3 regions of the Mesorhizobium subarcticum genome follow, and region 2 is predicted to be linked to each of the others. Evidence: predicted binding sites of a transcription regulator. Region 2 holds the regulator's gene; each other region holds the start of a gene.

Region 1 (4,899 bases), 650 kb from region 2:
CCAGCTCACGCGCCTCTGTCGATTCGGGGTGCGCTTCGCGTTGTCTGCAGGCTTCATCAAAGACGCGCTGCAGTCTGGCGATGTCGTCAGGCTTGAGCAGGCCACGGTCATAGATGGACTTCGGCATGGCGACCTCCTGAAAGAGGAGTTAGGGCGCCACGTTTAAATTGCCAATCTTTCCCGAGGCTTGAATGATTTGATGCAAAGGAGGGGCGTCGAATCGCCGAAGCCCCTCCTCAAGATTACGCATCCACGCCGCGATCAGACCGCGATCTTGCCACCGCCCTGTTTGGTGATGGCGACAACCGACGGCCGTACTGGCATGTCGGGCTTGAAGTCGGGCCAGCGCGTCGACAGATCCTCATAATAGGACGGGCGGCCAAAACCTTCCCAGTCCTCGCCGCCGTCGCCCGGATGCTGGACGGCGACGAAGGCGGTCTGATCGTCGGGCGCAAACAGCGGGCCGCACATTTCGGCGCCGATCGGCACGCGGAAGAACAACTTTGACGTCGCCCGCGCGGCACCTTCCGTATCCACCGCCCACAGGCCGTCGGTGCGGCCGGTGGCCTTCGGGCCCTGGCCGTCGGTGGCGACCCACAGGCGACCGGCCGAATCGGCCGCGCAATTGTCGGGCATGCCGAACCAGCCATTGGCCGTCGTCGCCGTCGAGAAGGTGGCGCCGACCTCGGCCACCGAGGGATCGCCGCATTTCAGCAGCACTTCCCATTTGCCCTTGGTGGCGGTGAAATCGCCATCGGTCTCGGCGATCTCGATGATATGGCCAAAGGCATTTTCAGCGCGCGGGTTGGCGGCGTCGACCTGGTCGGCCTTGCGTTTGGAATTGTTGGTCAGCATGACATAGACCTTGCCGTTGACACCATTGGGCTGGATGTCCTCGGGCCGGTCCATCTTGGTGGCGCCGAGCAGATCGGCAGCGCGCCGCGTCTCGATCAGCACGTCGGCCTGGCCAGTGAAGCCGTTTTCCGCCGTCAGCGGGCCTTGACCAAAGACGATCGGCAGCCAGTCCACCGTGCCGTCCTCGGCGAATTTGGCGACATGCAGCGTGCCGTCGTCGAGCAGGTCCTTGTTGGTGGCATGGTCGTTGGCGTTAAAGCGGCCGGTGGTGACGAATTTGTAGACATAGTCGAAGCGCTCGTCGTCGCCGAGATAGAAGACGACGCGGCCATCCCTGGCGACGATCGATTCGGCGCCCTCATGCTTGAAGCGGCCCATGGCGGTGCGCTTGCGAGGGGCCGAGGTCGGATCGTTGACGTCGACTTCGACGATCCAGCCGAACCGGTTGGGTTCGTTCGGCTCCCTGGCCAGGTTGAAGCGGTCGTAATGCGCACCCCATTCATAGGCGCCTTCCGGAATGCCGAGACGCTTGTAGTTGGCGGCTTCCTTGTGGCCTTCCGGCAGTTCGCCGGAGAAGTAGCCGTGGATGTTCTCCTCGGCCATGACATAGGTGCCCCACGGCGTGACGCCGCCGGCGCAGTTGTTCATGGTGCCGAACACCTTGGTGCCGGATGGGTCGGCATTGGTCTTGACGCGGTCGTGGCCGGCGACCGGGCCCGACAGCGCCATTTCGGTGGTCGAGGTAATGCGGCGGTTGAGTTTGCCGTCGCGCACCACTTGCCATTTGCCCGACACTTTGCGGATCTCGACGATGGTGCCGCCATGGGCTGCCATTTCGACGTCGACCTGCTCTTTGCTCAGCAGCGCGAGTTCGGGCTTCTTCTTGCCGTCCTTCTCGACGATCGTGACGATGCCCGGGAACATCAGATGCGGGTTGGTGTATTCGTGATTGACCACCAGCAGGCCGTGCTCTGCCGAGCCGTCGATCGCGATGTAACCGACATAGTCGTTGTTGTAGCCGAACTGCCTGGCCTGTGCCTGCGCCGACTGCTTGGTCGGATCGAACTCCGGCGAATCGGCAAACAGCGGATCGCCCCAGCGCAACAGCACGTCGGCATCATAGCCCGGTGCGACATGGTGCTTGTCGTCGATGCCGGCCTGCAGTTCGTCGAATTTGAAGGCGGAGCCTTCCGCGGCGCGGGCATCGTCGGCGGCGATCATGGCGAGCGGGCTGACGGTGGCGGCAATGGCCGAGACGGCAAGCGATCCTCTGAGGAAGTCCCGGCGCGAAAACCGTGCGGCGATGATCTCGCCCATGGTGCGGTTCTCGGTGGGGTTGACGGCCGGTCCTTCGTTTTCCTCGAGCTGGCTGGTGCGGAAGCGGCTGTCAGGGGAGCGGTGGTCGGTCATGGGCTGTCCTCTGGCTTTGTGGTGTTGGCTGAATGTGACCTTTCGAGCCCTAAGGCCTGCTGATCACATTTTCGTGACATTGAGAATTGCGCAAGCTCATTCGGCACCCGCACCCGCCTCGTCGCCAAAGGTTTTTATGACGACGGCGTGCCGCTAGGCCTTTGGTCCGAGGTCGGTCCCTTCATAGGTCTTGGCTGGCGCGCCATCGGTCGTGGGCCGGTTACGTCAGGTCTCTCAATCAGCGATGGTCTCGACACCTGCAACGCCGGTTCGAGATCCGCCGGCATGATTGAAAGGAACCGAGATGCGCAAATCGATCACGACCCGTTGGCTGGTATTGAGAGCGGCATCAGCATTGGCGTTGACCATCGCCCCTTATCACCTGGCGCTTCATGGCTCGGCGGCCGGCGTGGTCGCCGCAAGCGCTTATGCCAAGGATGGGGGACATGGCGGCGGCGGTGGCGATGGGGGCGGCGGTGGCGATGGCGGCGGCAATAGCGGTAGCGGCGGCAGTGGCGGCAGTGGCGGCAACAGCGGCAGCGGAAACGGCGGCGGTGGCGGCGGTGATGACGGCGGCAATTCCGGTCGTGGCGGCAACGACGACGGCGCCGGTGACGATCACGGCGGCACCAACAACTCCGGACCCGGCAAGGGCCAGAACGACGACGGCAACGACGACAACGGCCATCACGTCAACGCGGCGACCGGCGACAAGGTCGAAGCAGAGGGCAACAAGATCGAGGTCGAACATGTCGACGGCACCAAGGAGGAGATCGAGAACGGCCGTTTCGAAATGAAGGATTCGCTGGGCCGCACGATCGTCGAAAGGCCGGCGACGCCGGCAGATTTCAGCCGCCTGCAGTCTTTGTGAGGCGAGCCAACAGGCAACGGCCCGCATCACACGTCACCTCCGCCGCGCCCCGGCGGGGGTGACTTTTCGCGTCACCTCGACATTGCCAATGCCAGCAAGCTTTTGACGCCGAACTTTATCGCGGATGCAGCTGGCTGCGGTCGCGCGCCTCGCGCATCAGCAGTGCGGCCTCGGTGCGATTGCGCACATTGAGCTTCGACAGGACACCGGTCATATGGTGCTTGACGGTCTTTTCCTGGAGCTTGAGGCGCAACGCCACTTCCTTGTTGCTCAACCCTTCAGCCACAAGGCGCAGGATTTCGGCCTCGCGGGCGGTTAGCTGGCGCATGCGGGCGCTCATGCCGTTTGCCGGCTGCAGGGAATGCAGGTCGGACAGGAGCCTGGCCGAGAGCGTTGGCGACACGTAGCTTTCGCCGCCAGCCACATTGTGCAGGATTTCGGCCAACATCCGCGATCCAACACCTTTGAGCACATAGCCGCGCACCCCTGCATTGAGCGCCCGGGTTACATCGGCATTGGCTTCCGAAACCGTCAGCATGACGATCTTCTGATCAGGATCGTCGGCAAGGATGTTTGCCACCGAGGCGAGACCGCCGCCAGGCATCGAGATGTCGAGCAGGAGAATGTCGGGCCGCGCCGTCGAAACGATGCGTTCCGCATCCTGTCCCGTCGCCCCCTCGCCGACCATCTCGAAGCCGCCGATTTCCGACAGGCTGCGTATCACGCCTTCCCGAAACAGCGGGTGGTCATCGACGACGGCGATGCGGATGGCGCCGATCATGCTTGCTCCTCCACCGATAAACTGATCACCAATCGCGTGCCCTGCGGCCCGGTCATGATTTCGAATTGGCCGCCAATGCTTTCGATCCGCCCCCTCAAGCCCGCCAGCCCAAGGCCCTCTTCTTTTTCCGGATCGAATCCCTGTCCGCCATCCGATACGTCAACGAACAGCCGGGCTCCTTTCATCCCGGCGTTTACAGCTTGGTTCCTGCCCTTCCCGTGGCGGTACGCGTTGTTGAGACCTTCCTGCACGAAACGATAGATGCTGATCTTCTCCGATGCGCCGGTCTCGGGCAGCGGGCCAGCTACCGCCAGCGCCACCGAGGTTCCGGTCCTGCGTTCGTGCTCGTTGACCGCCAGGCGCAGGATTTCGGCAACGGCAGCCGTTTCGATCTGCGGCAGAACGAGGCCATTGCAGATGCCGCGTATCTCGCGCATCGAATCGTCCAACGCCCTGCGGATCATGGCGATCTCGGCATCGCGGCTCTCATTTGGCCCCGCGCCTCCTGAAAACACCGCGCTGTCCAGGCGCAGCGCCGCCAGCGCCACGAGTTGGGCCGGTCCGTCATGAAGGTCGGCGCCGATCCGGCGCAGATATCTCTCATTGAGCGCGGTGGCGCGCCGGGACGCCCGCTGCACACGCTGCCGCAAGGCGTTGTTCTGCGTCACCAGGCCCTGCAACTCCGACACCTGGCGGCGCAGCGCCCCGCGCTGATCGTCGATGGTGCGGCTGCCGCGTAAGACGATGCCCGACAGGAGCAGGAAAGCCGTCAAGGTTGTGCCGGCCACGATCAGCCAACTCGACAAAAGTGCGGAAGCCAGCGTGGCTTTGAAATCGCCGGCTATCTCGTAGAACTCGGTGACGGCAACCACCTTGCCGGACCAGGGTTCGCGCACGGGATTGTAGATCTCCAGCAACGGCATGCCGATAGCCCGTTCCTGGCCTTCGTTTTCGTTGAACGTATCGAACTGGGCAGCGACGT
Region 2 (4,899 bases):
CGTCATTGCCGCGGGCATCGGGCTTGCCTGGCTGGCACTGATCCTCGGCGCGCTGGTCTACAAGGGCGCCGCCGGCTTGTCGTTTGATGTCTTCACGCAAATGACGCCGCCCCCGGGCGACGCCGGCGGCCTGCTCAATGCCATCTACGGCAGCGTGGTGATGACGGTTATCGCCGTCATTGTCGGCACGCCGATCGGCGTGCTGGCCGGCACCTACATGGCCGAATATGGCCGCTTCTCGAAGCTCACCACCGTGGTGCGTTTCATCAACGACATCCTGCTGTCGGCGCCGTCGATCATCATCGGCCTGTTCGTCTATGAACTGATGGTGCGGCCGATGGGGCATTTCTCGGCAATCGCCGGCGCTGTCGCGCTCGCCATCCTGGTCATCCCGGTTGTCGTGCGCACCACCGAGGACATGCTCAATCTGGTGCCAAACGCCTTGCGCGAAGCCGGCACCGCGATCGGAGCGCCGCGCTGGGTGGTCATCAAGTCGGTTGCTTACCGCGCCGCCCTCTCCGGCATCGTCACTGGCATATTGCTGTCCATCGCCCGTATTTCCGGCGAGACGGCACCATTGCTGTTCACGGCGCTCAACAACCAGTTCTGGTCGAGCAACCTCAACGCTCCGATGGCCAGCTTGCCGGTCACAATCTTCCAGTTCGCTCTCAGCCCCTACGAGGAATGGCAGCAACTGGCGTGGACCGGCGCACTCATCATCACATTGACGGTCCTCGCGCTCAGCATCGTTGCGCGCAGCCTGACCGGACGCAGAGAGGACAAATGAGCCAGATGTTGTCTCCAGACATGACGATCGCGACCGAGGCCGCCGCCAAGGTGAAAATCGAGGTCAAGAACCTCAATTTCTACTACGGCCAGTCGAAGGCGCTGAAGGACATCACACTGTCGCTGCCCGAGCGCAGCGTCACCGCCTTTATCGGACCGTCGGGTTGCGGAAAATCGACGCTGCTGCGCGTCTTCAACCGCATCTACGAGCTCTATCCCAAGCAGACGGCCGAGGGCCAGGTGCTGCTCGACGGCCAGAACGTTCTCGACCGCTCTCAGGACCTCAACCTGCTGCGCACCAAGATCGGCATGGTGTTCCAGAAGCCGACGCCGTTCCCGATGTCGATCTATGAGAACATCGCCTTTGGCGTCAGGCTCTATGAGAAGATCAGCAAGGCCGAGATGGACGGCCGTGTCGAGCAGGCGCTGAAACGCGCAGCCCTGTGGAACGAGGTCAAGGACAAGCTCAACGCCAGCGGTCTCAGCCTGTCGGGCGGCCAGCAGCAGCGGCTTTGCATTGCCCGCACCGTGGCGGTGAAGCCGGAAGTCATCCTGCTCGACGAGCCGGCCTCGGCGCTCGATCCGCTGTCGACCGCCAAGATCGAAGAGCTGATCGACGAGTTGCAAGCCGACTACACGATCGTCATCGTCACCCACAACATGCAGCAGGCGGCGCGCGTCTCGAAGCAGACGGCGTTCATGTATCTGGGCGAGCTGGTCGAGTTCGACAAAACGGAAAAGATCTTCACGTCGCCCCGCGAGAAGCGCACGCAGGACTACATCACCGGCCGCTTCGGCTGATCGCACGCATACGAGGACCAGGATCATGGCCGAACATACGGTTGCAGCCTTCGACGAGGAGCTCGGACAGATCAGCAAGCTGATCAGCGACATGGGCGATCTCGCCGGCTCGATGGTCGGCGGCGCCACCAAGGCGCTGCTGAACTCCGACAACGCTCTCGCCCAGCGCGTCGTCTCCGATGATGCCATCATGGATGCCCGCCAGCGCGAACTCGACGACCGCGCCATCACGCTGATCGCCAAGCGCCAGCCGATGGCCGACGATCTGCGCCATGTCGTCGGTTCGATCCGCATGGCCGGCGACCTCGAACGCATCGGCGACCTTGCCAAGAACATCGCCAAGCGCGTCGGCACCGTCGGTCTCAGCGCCACGCCGCGCGACCTGTCGCACTCCATCGATGCCATGGCACAGCTGGTGCTGATCCAGGTGCATGGCGTGGTCGAGGAGTATGCGGCGGGTGACGCTTCGGCTCTCGCCAAGCTCAGGAATGACGACGAGCGCATCGACGTCAAATACACCTCGGTGTTCCGCGAACTGTTGACCTACATGATGGAAGATCCGCGCAACATCACCGCCTGTACGCATCTTTTGTTCTGCGCCAAGAATCTTGAGCGCATCGGCGACCACGTGACCAACATCGCCGAAAATGCGTATTATGTGCTGACCGGCACGCAGCTGCCCGCCAATCGCCCGAAGCAGGACGAGACCGCAATGTCGGCGCCGGCGGCATAACAGGGTGACAAGCCGATGATCGCGCCACGCATCATGGTGGTGGAAGACGAGGAGCCGCTAGGCGTGCTCCTCCGCTACAACCTGGAATCGGAAGGTTACCAGGTCGAAGTGGTGACGCGCGGCGACGAAGCCGAAATCCGGCTGCAGGAAAACGTCCCTGACCTTCTGGTGCTCGACTGGATGGTGCCGGCGGTGTCGGGCATCGAGCTTTGTCGTCGGCTAAGAATGCGGCCCGAGACCGAGCGGCTGCCGATCATCATGCTGACAGCGCGCGGCGAGGAAAGCGACCGCGTACGCGGCCTCTCGACCGGTGCCGACGATTATCTGGTCAAGCCGTTCTCGACGCCGGAATTCATGGCCCGCATCAAGGCGCTGCTGCGCCGCGCCAAGCCGGAAGTGCTGTCCAGCGTGCTCAAGGTCGGCGACATCGTGCTCGATCGTGAATCACACCGGGTCTATCGCAAGAAGAGCGAGATCCGGCTCGGGCCGACCGAATTCCGCCTGCTCGAATTCATGATGCGCCATCCCGGCCGCGTGTTCTCGCGCAGCCAGTTGCTCGACAATGTCTGGGGCGAAACGATCTACATCGACGAGCGCACGGTGGACGTGCATGTCGGCCGCCTGCGCAAGGCGGTCAACAATGGCCGCATGCCGGATGTGATCCGCACCATTCGCGGGGCGGGCTACGCGATCAGGGAAGATTAGGGATATGCTGATATTCAGGTGATGCCGGCCTGCGAATGACAGTTTCCTGCGCTTCCGGTACTCACGGACCCAAATGTCCGCTCCGTTCCGGTTCTCGGAACCCACCATTCTCGACTCGGCCTGACTTGAATCTCAACATATCCCTACGCGTTATTCAGGCAACGTTCTTGCCGACAACGCCTGACTTACCCTGCGCGCCCGGCGCGAAAATCTCCTGGTCTACGAAGGTCAGTGCACGCATGGCGCAGCCTTCGCGGATAAGGGGCAGTTCGTTCGGCTCGGTGTCGAAGGAAATCGATTTCGAATGCTGGCCACCGGCGGTCTGGGCGATGGCCTCCCGCAGCGCCGGTTCGATCAGGTCGAAGGCGGCGGCGCTGACACCGACCATGGCAACGGGGGCGGGGTCGATCAGGGCGAACAGGCTGCCGAGGCCGTAGCCCAGCGCCTCGCCCGCCTTGCGGTAGGCTTCGCGTTCCGGCCCGTCCCGCTCCCGCGCCGTGGCGGCAAGGGCCCGCATCTGCGCGTCGCTGACATCGGCGACCGGCTCGGTGTCCTCGCCGAGCTGTTTTGCGTTGCGCCAGATGGCGTAGTTGCCGGCATAGGCCTCGACGCAGCCGCGGCGTCCGCAGCGGCAGAGTGCGCCGTTCGGCCGATGGATCATGTGGCCGAACTCGCCGCCCGAGGAATGGGTGCCGGTGAACAGCTCGCCCTTCAGCACCAGGCCCATGCCGATGCCGTGCGAAAGCAGGATAGCGATGAAGTCGTCGCGATAACGTTCGGGATCGCGCCAGCGCAGCGCCACCGCCATCATGTTGCAGTCGTTTTCCATGGTGGCGGGGATGCCGAATTCGGCTTCGAGTATGTCGGCGAAGGCGATGTCGGTCTGCGGCGTGATCGGCGACCAGAGCATTGCCCGGGCCTTGGTGTCGGTGATGCCCTGGATCGCCAGCGCGATGCGAGCGACGCTGCGGACATCGATGTCGGGATCCGCGAGGCGTCGCCGCACGATGGCCACGCATTCGCCGATCAGCGCCTCGCGCGACATAGTCAGCGTGTCCAACCGGCGCTGCTCCTCCGATACCACCTGGCCGGCATAGTCGATGACGGCGACGGAGAGGAAATTCAGCGACAGCACCACGGTCATGACGGCCGCGGCCTCGGGGTTGAGGCCGAGGCCGACCTGCGGCCTGCCGCGTTTGAGCGCGCCGGCCTCGCTCGGTTTGCCTTCGGCCAGGATGCCTTCGCCGATCAAATCGGAGGAAATCGCCGATATGGTCGAGTGGCTGAGGCCGGTGGTCGCCGCGATCTCGGTGCGCGAGGGCCGACCGGCCCGGCGCACGGCCGCAATCACCATGGCGCGGTTGCGCCGGCGCAGATCGTCGTGGCGGATTCCGACCGACATGCTTTCCCACATCCTCCCGGTCGCCGCGGTTCCTCCGGCCCCTCGAACACTGCCGACGACACGCCCAAATACTGGCAGAAGCGGGCCGTCCTGTCATTTATTTATTCCGAGGCTCGAAAAAAATTCGTGGGGACATCGAAATCCATCAGAATCGATGTTGACAGCGTTTCGGTGTTGGATCAGTGTTTTTTCGAGGCTCGAAAAAATTAGAGCCTTTGTGCCGGCCTTCGGGCCAGTTTGGTCGCGCCATACGCGGCGCAGGGAGGATACAATGAAGAGATTCACAGCCGCCATCCTGGCGGGTGTCGCCATGTCGCTGACGCTTGTGTCGGTCGCGCAGGCGAAGGACAAAGTCATCGGCGTTTCGTGGTCCAACTTCCAGGAAGAGCGCTGGAAGACCGACGAAGCCGCAATGAAGAAGGCCATCGAGGCCGCCGGCGACAAGTATATCTCGGCCGACGCCCAGTCCAAT
Region 3 (4,899 bases), 1.0 Mb from region 2:
GTCTCATCAGCGAAAAGCGCGCGGGCATAGCCGATCACCGTGTCCTTGCCGGCGCCACTGGGGCCGACAACGGCGACAAAGACTCCGTTTCGGATCGGAAACTCTTCCGCCGACAACTCACGCTCGATCGATGCCGACACCATCATGCGACCCGGCGTCCCTGCCGCCAGACAGTGCGCACGACAGGAACATGGTCGTCGACGCGCACGCGCACCAGATCGGCGCGTCGGCCCTGTTCGATCATGCCGCGGTCGTTGAGGCCAACGGCTTCGGCCGGGTTCTTCGACACCATCGCGACCGCCTGCGGCAGCGAAATGCCTTCGACCACATCGCCGAGGAAGAAAGCGGACTGGATCAGGCTGAAGGGAATGTAGTCCGACGACAAGATATCGAGCAGCCCGTCGCTGGCCAGCGTGCGGGCCGAGACGTTGCCCGAATGCGAGGAGCCGCGCATGACGTTGGGCGCGCCCATCAGCACGCCAAGCCCGGCCTCTTTCGAGGCCCGGGCAGCCTCTTGCGTGGTCGGGAATTCGGCAACGCGCACGCCCTGTTCGATCGCCTCGCCGACATGGCCAATTGTTGCGTCGTCATGGCTGGCCAGCACGATGCCGCGCTCATGGCAGGCGGCGGCGATCACCGCTCGGTTCGGTGCCGAATTGCGTGCCGATTCGCTCATCCGCTTCTCGCAGAACAGCTTGAAGTCACGGTCGGTCAGCTTCAGCTTGCGCTGGTAGTAATAGGCATAGGTTTCGAGATTGACGAACTGGCGCTGTCCCGGTGCATGGTCCATCAGCGATGCCAGCTTGACCCGTTCGTCCTCGTCGAAATTGGCGAAGGCCTGCAGGCAGTCCGGTGCCGAGACCTCGCAACGCAGATGCAGGAAGTGATCGGCCCGCAGGCGATCCTGCTGCACGCTGTCCTCGATCGCGTCGGCGAGCTTGCGGATATCGTCCGATGTCAGGTCGGCGTCCTCATCCATGCCGACGCGCAAGGCGTCGAGCACAGTGGTGATGCCGGCGGTCGCCACTTGCGCGTCATGGGCAAGCACGGCGGCGATCGGGTTCCAGCGCACCTTCGGCCGTGGCGCATAATGGCCCTCCAGATGGTCGGTGTGCAGCTCGACCAGCCCGGGAATGATATAGTCGCCGCCCATGTCCTCGCCAATCCGGCCAGAACCTGCATCGATACCGGCGATAAAGCCGTCACGCAGCACCAGCGACCCCTCGACGATCTCGTCGGCAAGCACGATGCGGGCGTTGGAAAGAACGGTCTCGGCGGTCATTTCAGGCAGTCCTTGATCATTTGGCCTTGATAGTTGGGGCAGGGCTTGTTCAGGCGATTTTTCTGGCAGGGCGGCGTCCCAGCGCATGCTGGGAAAGCACCATGAACGGCGCGCCCGGTTCAGGTTCGACAAACAGCGTCAGCGCGTCGACCACAACCGGCTGCCGCAGTATATCCGCGAACAGGCCGTCGATTGCTGCGTGCAGGCGAGGGCTTTCCTGTGGCCCGGCCCGGCCGGACAACGTCATGTGGAAGCGGAAGGTCTCGAAGACATAGGGGTAGCCCCACTGGCAGAGATTGCGAAACTCGGCCGGCTTCAGCGAATCCGGGCTGCGTCGTTCGATCTCGGCATCGCTCAACGGCGCGCGAAAGCGGTCGAAATCGCGCACGACCTCGTCGGCGAAGCGGTTGAGCGGCGGCAATGGCCCTTCCGGCACCAGCGCGAAGAAGCTGTCGATCTGGCTGATGACGAGACGTGGGATCGTCACCACCGGCGTCGCCTCGGCAAAATGGTCGAGTGCGGCGCGCAGCGAGCTTTCCGTCTCGTTGGCGGCCAGGCGGAATGGCGCTTTCAGCGTCGCGTGGAAGCCATAGCGGCGCGCCGAGGCGGTGTGGAAGGCAACTTCCGCCGCCGACAGATCAGCCACGGCCTCGACCGGCTTCGTCGCGGCGCCGAACGGGTCGCGGCCCAGCCAGTTGGCGGCGATCCGCGCCAGCGGTTCGTCCTGCCTTGGGGTGAAATAGATGGCATAACGCATGGGAAGTCCTCGTTAAAGCGCGCCGCGATGCGCGCTTTAAGTCTTCATTTGGTGCATGTCGTCGCCCAAAACCGCTGCACACTTTTGGGCGACATGCACTAGCCTCGCTGCCATAGGTGATTTCCATGACGGATTGACGAAGCTTCTGAGGGTTTTCGAAGGCAAATCGCCCCGGCAACTCCTTAGCCGACGATTTTCTTGAGCTGGACCAATAAGTTCGCTCGCAAGCGCTAAATGGTCAGGCCTTCATCAACCATTCGTGCTCGGGCGCATTGTGGAATTTCCACGTCCGCTTCGGCCCGGCCATGACGTTGAGATAATAGAGGTCGTAGCCATGGCAGGCGGCGCAGGGGTGATAACCCCTGGGCACCAGCACGACATCGCCATCCTCGATCGCCATCGCTTCGTCGAGCGCGCGATGGCCATCCTTGTCGGCGTCGGTGTAGACGCGCTGGAAGGCAAAGCCCTGCGGTGGGTTGAGGCGATGATAGTAGGTCTCCTCGAGATAGGATTCGGCTGGCAGATTGTCCTGGTCATGCTTGTGCGGCGGATAGCTCGACGTGTGGCCGCCGGGCGTGATGACTTCGACCACCAGCAAGGAATCGGCTGGCTTGCCTTCCGGCAGGATGTTGGTGACGTAGCGCGTGTTGGTGCCCTTGCCGCGCACCTCCTGGCCGAGATCGTCCGGTGCTATCACGCGAACCGGCAGGCCGCCACCCAGACCAGGCGCGGAGCACACAGCGAGTTCGAGGCCCGTATCTGCCGTCACCGACCAATCCGATCCCTCGGGCACATAGACCGACCACGGCTTGCCTTCGAAGGGTGACATGCGTTCTCCGAGCAGGCCAAGATCCTTGCCTCCGGCTTTTGCCGTGCCCTTGCCGGTGACGAACACCAGGCAAACCTCGCGGTCGCCCGTTTTGCCCGAAGCGCTTTCGCCGGGTTGAAGCCGGTGCAGGTCGAAACCGACATAGGCCCAGCCGGCGTTCTTCGGCGTCACATGGGCAACGCGGCCATGGCCCTTGTCGGCCTTCACCAGCAGCTTCGACATTCGTTACTCCTTCGGTTCGGCCTCGACCGGCGGCTTGGCCTCGTCTGCCGGCTTGTACAGATAAAAAAACTGCCAGACGCCGTAGCCGGCGAAGCCCAGCGCGATGACCCCCCAGAACGGTGTGCCGGTGGCGAACTCGATGATCGACCAGATGACGCAGACCGCGACGACGGCAACACGACGCCATAGCGGGCGGAAGAATGGGTGCTCGTAATCTTTCATCGGGCCAATCTACAGCAACCTGCTTCGTCGGGAACCCTCGCATCAGGCATTCGGAAAACCTTGGGTCTCCACCGTGTAGCCGGTTGAAGTCATCACCCGCATCAGCTCCTTGTGGCCAACCTGCGCCATCTTGAGCGGCGGGTTCTTCTTCGGGTCCTGCTCGGCCTCGACCACGAACCAGCCTTCATAGCCATGGTCAGCGAAGCGTTGCACGATGGCCCCGAAATCCAGCGAGCCGTCGCCCGGCACGGTGAAGGCGCCGAGCGCCACGGCGTCGAGGAAGGATTGCTTGGTGCGGTCGAGCTTATCGATCACACCCATGCGCACATCCTTCACATGCGCATGGCTGATGCGCTTGTGGTGGTTGTCGATGGCGCGCAGCACGTCGCCGCCGGCAAAGGCCAGGTGCCCGGCATCGAGCAGCAGCGGAATGCCTTCGCCGGAATGGCGCATGAAGGCATCGAGCTCCGGCTCGGTCTCGACCACCGCGGCCATGTGGTGGTGATAGGACAGCGGCATGCCTTGTTCGGCGCACCATTCACCGAATTCGGTCAGGCGCCTTGCATAGGCTTTCATCTCGCCGTCCGAGAGCTTCGGCTTGGTAGCGAGCGGCTTGGAGCGGTCGCCCTGGATCGAGCGGCCAACCTCGCCATAGACGATGCACGGCGCGTTCACTGCCTTGAACAGATCGATCATCGGCTGGATGCGATCCTTGTTCTTGCTCATGTCCTCATCGACCAGCGTGCCCGAGAACCAGCCGCCGCACAGCGTCACATCGGCTGCTTTCAGGATCGGCAGCATGATTGCGGGGTCGTTGGGAAAGCGCCGGCCCATTTCCATGCCGGTGAACCCGGCCGAGCGCGATTGGCGCAGGCATTCCTCCAGCGACACGTCATCGCTCAATTCCGCAAGATCGTCGTTCCACCACGCAATGGGGGACATGCCCAGTTTGGCTTTCAAGTCGTCACTCCAGATTAGAACAGTTCATTTTTGGGCGCTGGCGCCGCCCCTTATCCGCCTGCCGGCACCTTCTCCCCGTATAGGGACGGGGAGAAGGGAGCTAGCATCAATCGCCGATGGTCTGCATCTGCCGCTTCTCGTCATAGGCTTTGCGCGCCGCGTTGACCTGGGGCCGCGCGGAGACTTCCGGCACCGCCACATCCCACCAATGGCCGCCTGCGTCGGTGGAAACCAGCGGATCGGTGTCGATGACCAGAACGGTGGTGCGGTCGTTTGTCTTCGCCTTCTGCAGCGCATTTTCCAGCCCGGCGATCGACGGTACTTTTTCTGATATCGCGCCCAGGCTCGCCGCATGGGCGGCAAAGTCGATGTCGGGCAGGATATCGTGGCGCGAGTCCTTCAACAGATTGTTGAAGTTGGCACCGCCGGTCGCCATCTGCAGCCGGTTGATGCAGCCATAGCCACGGTTGTCGAGCAACACGATGGTCAGCTTCAGCCCGAGCATCACCGAGGTGGCGATCTCGGAATTCAGCATCAGATAGGAGCCGTCGCCGATCATGACGACGACCTCTTCGCCGGGCTTGGCCATCTTGGTGCCGAGCCCACCGGCAATCTCGTAGCCCATGG

The links. The regulator PhoB, encoded in region 2, activates phosphate uptake and scavenging genes when phosphate is short. The targets are predictions, from matches to a motif close to TGTCATNNANCTGTCAT.
Region 1: the regulator PhoB is predicted to act here: its motif matches at 2,328-2,344, upstream of ACZYHG_RS06890 (PhoX family protein).
Region 3: the regulator PhoB is predicted to act here: its motif matches at 2,165-2,181, upstream of ACZYHG_RS04880 (DUF1045 domain-containing protein).

The regions. Positions count from the first base shown of each region.
Region 1 covers NZ_CM144237.1:1,445,109-1,450,007, reverse strand. The annotation lists gene ACZYHG_RS06895 (hypothetical protein) at 1-127, opposite strand, end outside; gene ACZYHG_RS06890 (PhoX family protein) at 262-2,265, opposite strand; gene ACZYHG_RS06885 (hypothetical protein) at 2,570-3,136, shown strand; gene ACZYHG_RS06880 (response regulator) at 3,252-3,917, opposite strand; gene ACZYHG_RS06875 (sensor histidine kinase) at 3,914-4,899, opposite strand, start outside.
Region 2 covers NZ_CM144237.1:2,090,203-2,095,101, forward strand. The annotation lists gene pstA (phosphate ABC transporter permease PstA) at 1-787, shown strand, start outside; gene pstB (phosphate ABC transporter ATP-binding protein PstB) at 784-1,587, shown strand; gene phoU (phosphate signaling complex protein PhoU) at 1,613-2,320, shown strand; gene phoB (phosphate regulon transcriptional regulator PhoB) at 2,336-3,025, shown strand; gene ACZYHG_RS10225 (ROK family protein) at 3,180-4,427, opposite strand; gene xylF (D-xylose ABC transporter substrate-binding protein) at 4,699-4,899, shown strand, end outside.
Region 3 covers NZ_CM144237.1:1,054,613-1,059,511, reverse strand. The annotation lists gene phnN (phosphonate metabolism protein/1,5-bisphosphokinase (PRPP-forming) PhnN) at 1-146, opposite strand, end outside; gene ACZYHG_RS04885 (alpha-D-ribose 1-methylphosphonate 5-triphosphate diphosphatase) at 143-1,282, opposite strand; gene ACZYHG_RS04880 (DUF1045 domain-containing protein) at 1,332-2,039, opposite strand; gene iolB (5-deoxy-glucuronate isomerase) at 2,278-3,090, opposite strand; gene ACZYHG_RS04870 (DUF3329 domain-containing protein) at 3,094-3,312, opposite strand; gene iolE (myo-inosose-2 dehydratase) at 3,355-4,272, opposite strand; gene iolD (3D-(3,5/4)-trihydroxycyclohexane-1,2-dione acylhydrolase (decyclizing)) at 4,379-4,899, opposite strand, start outside.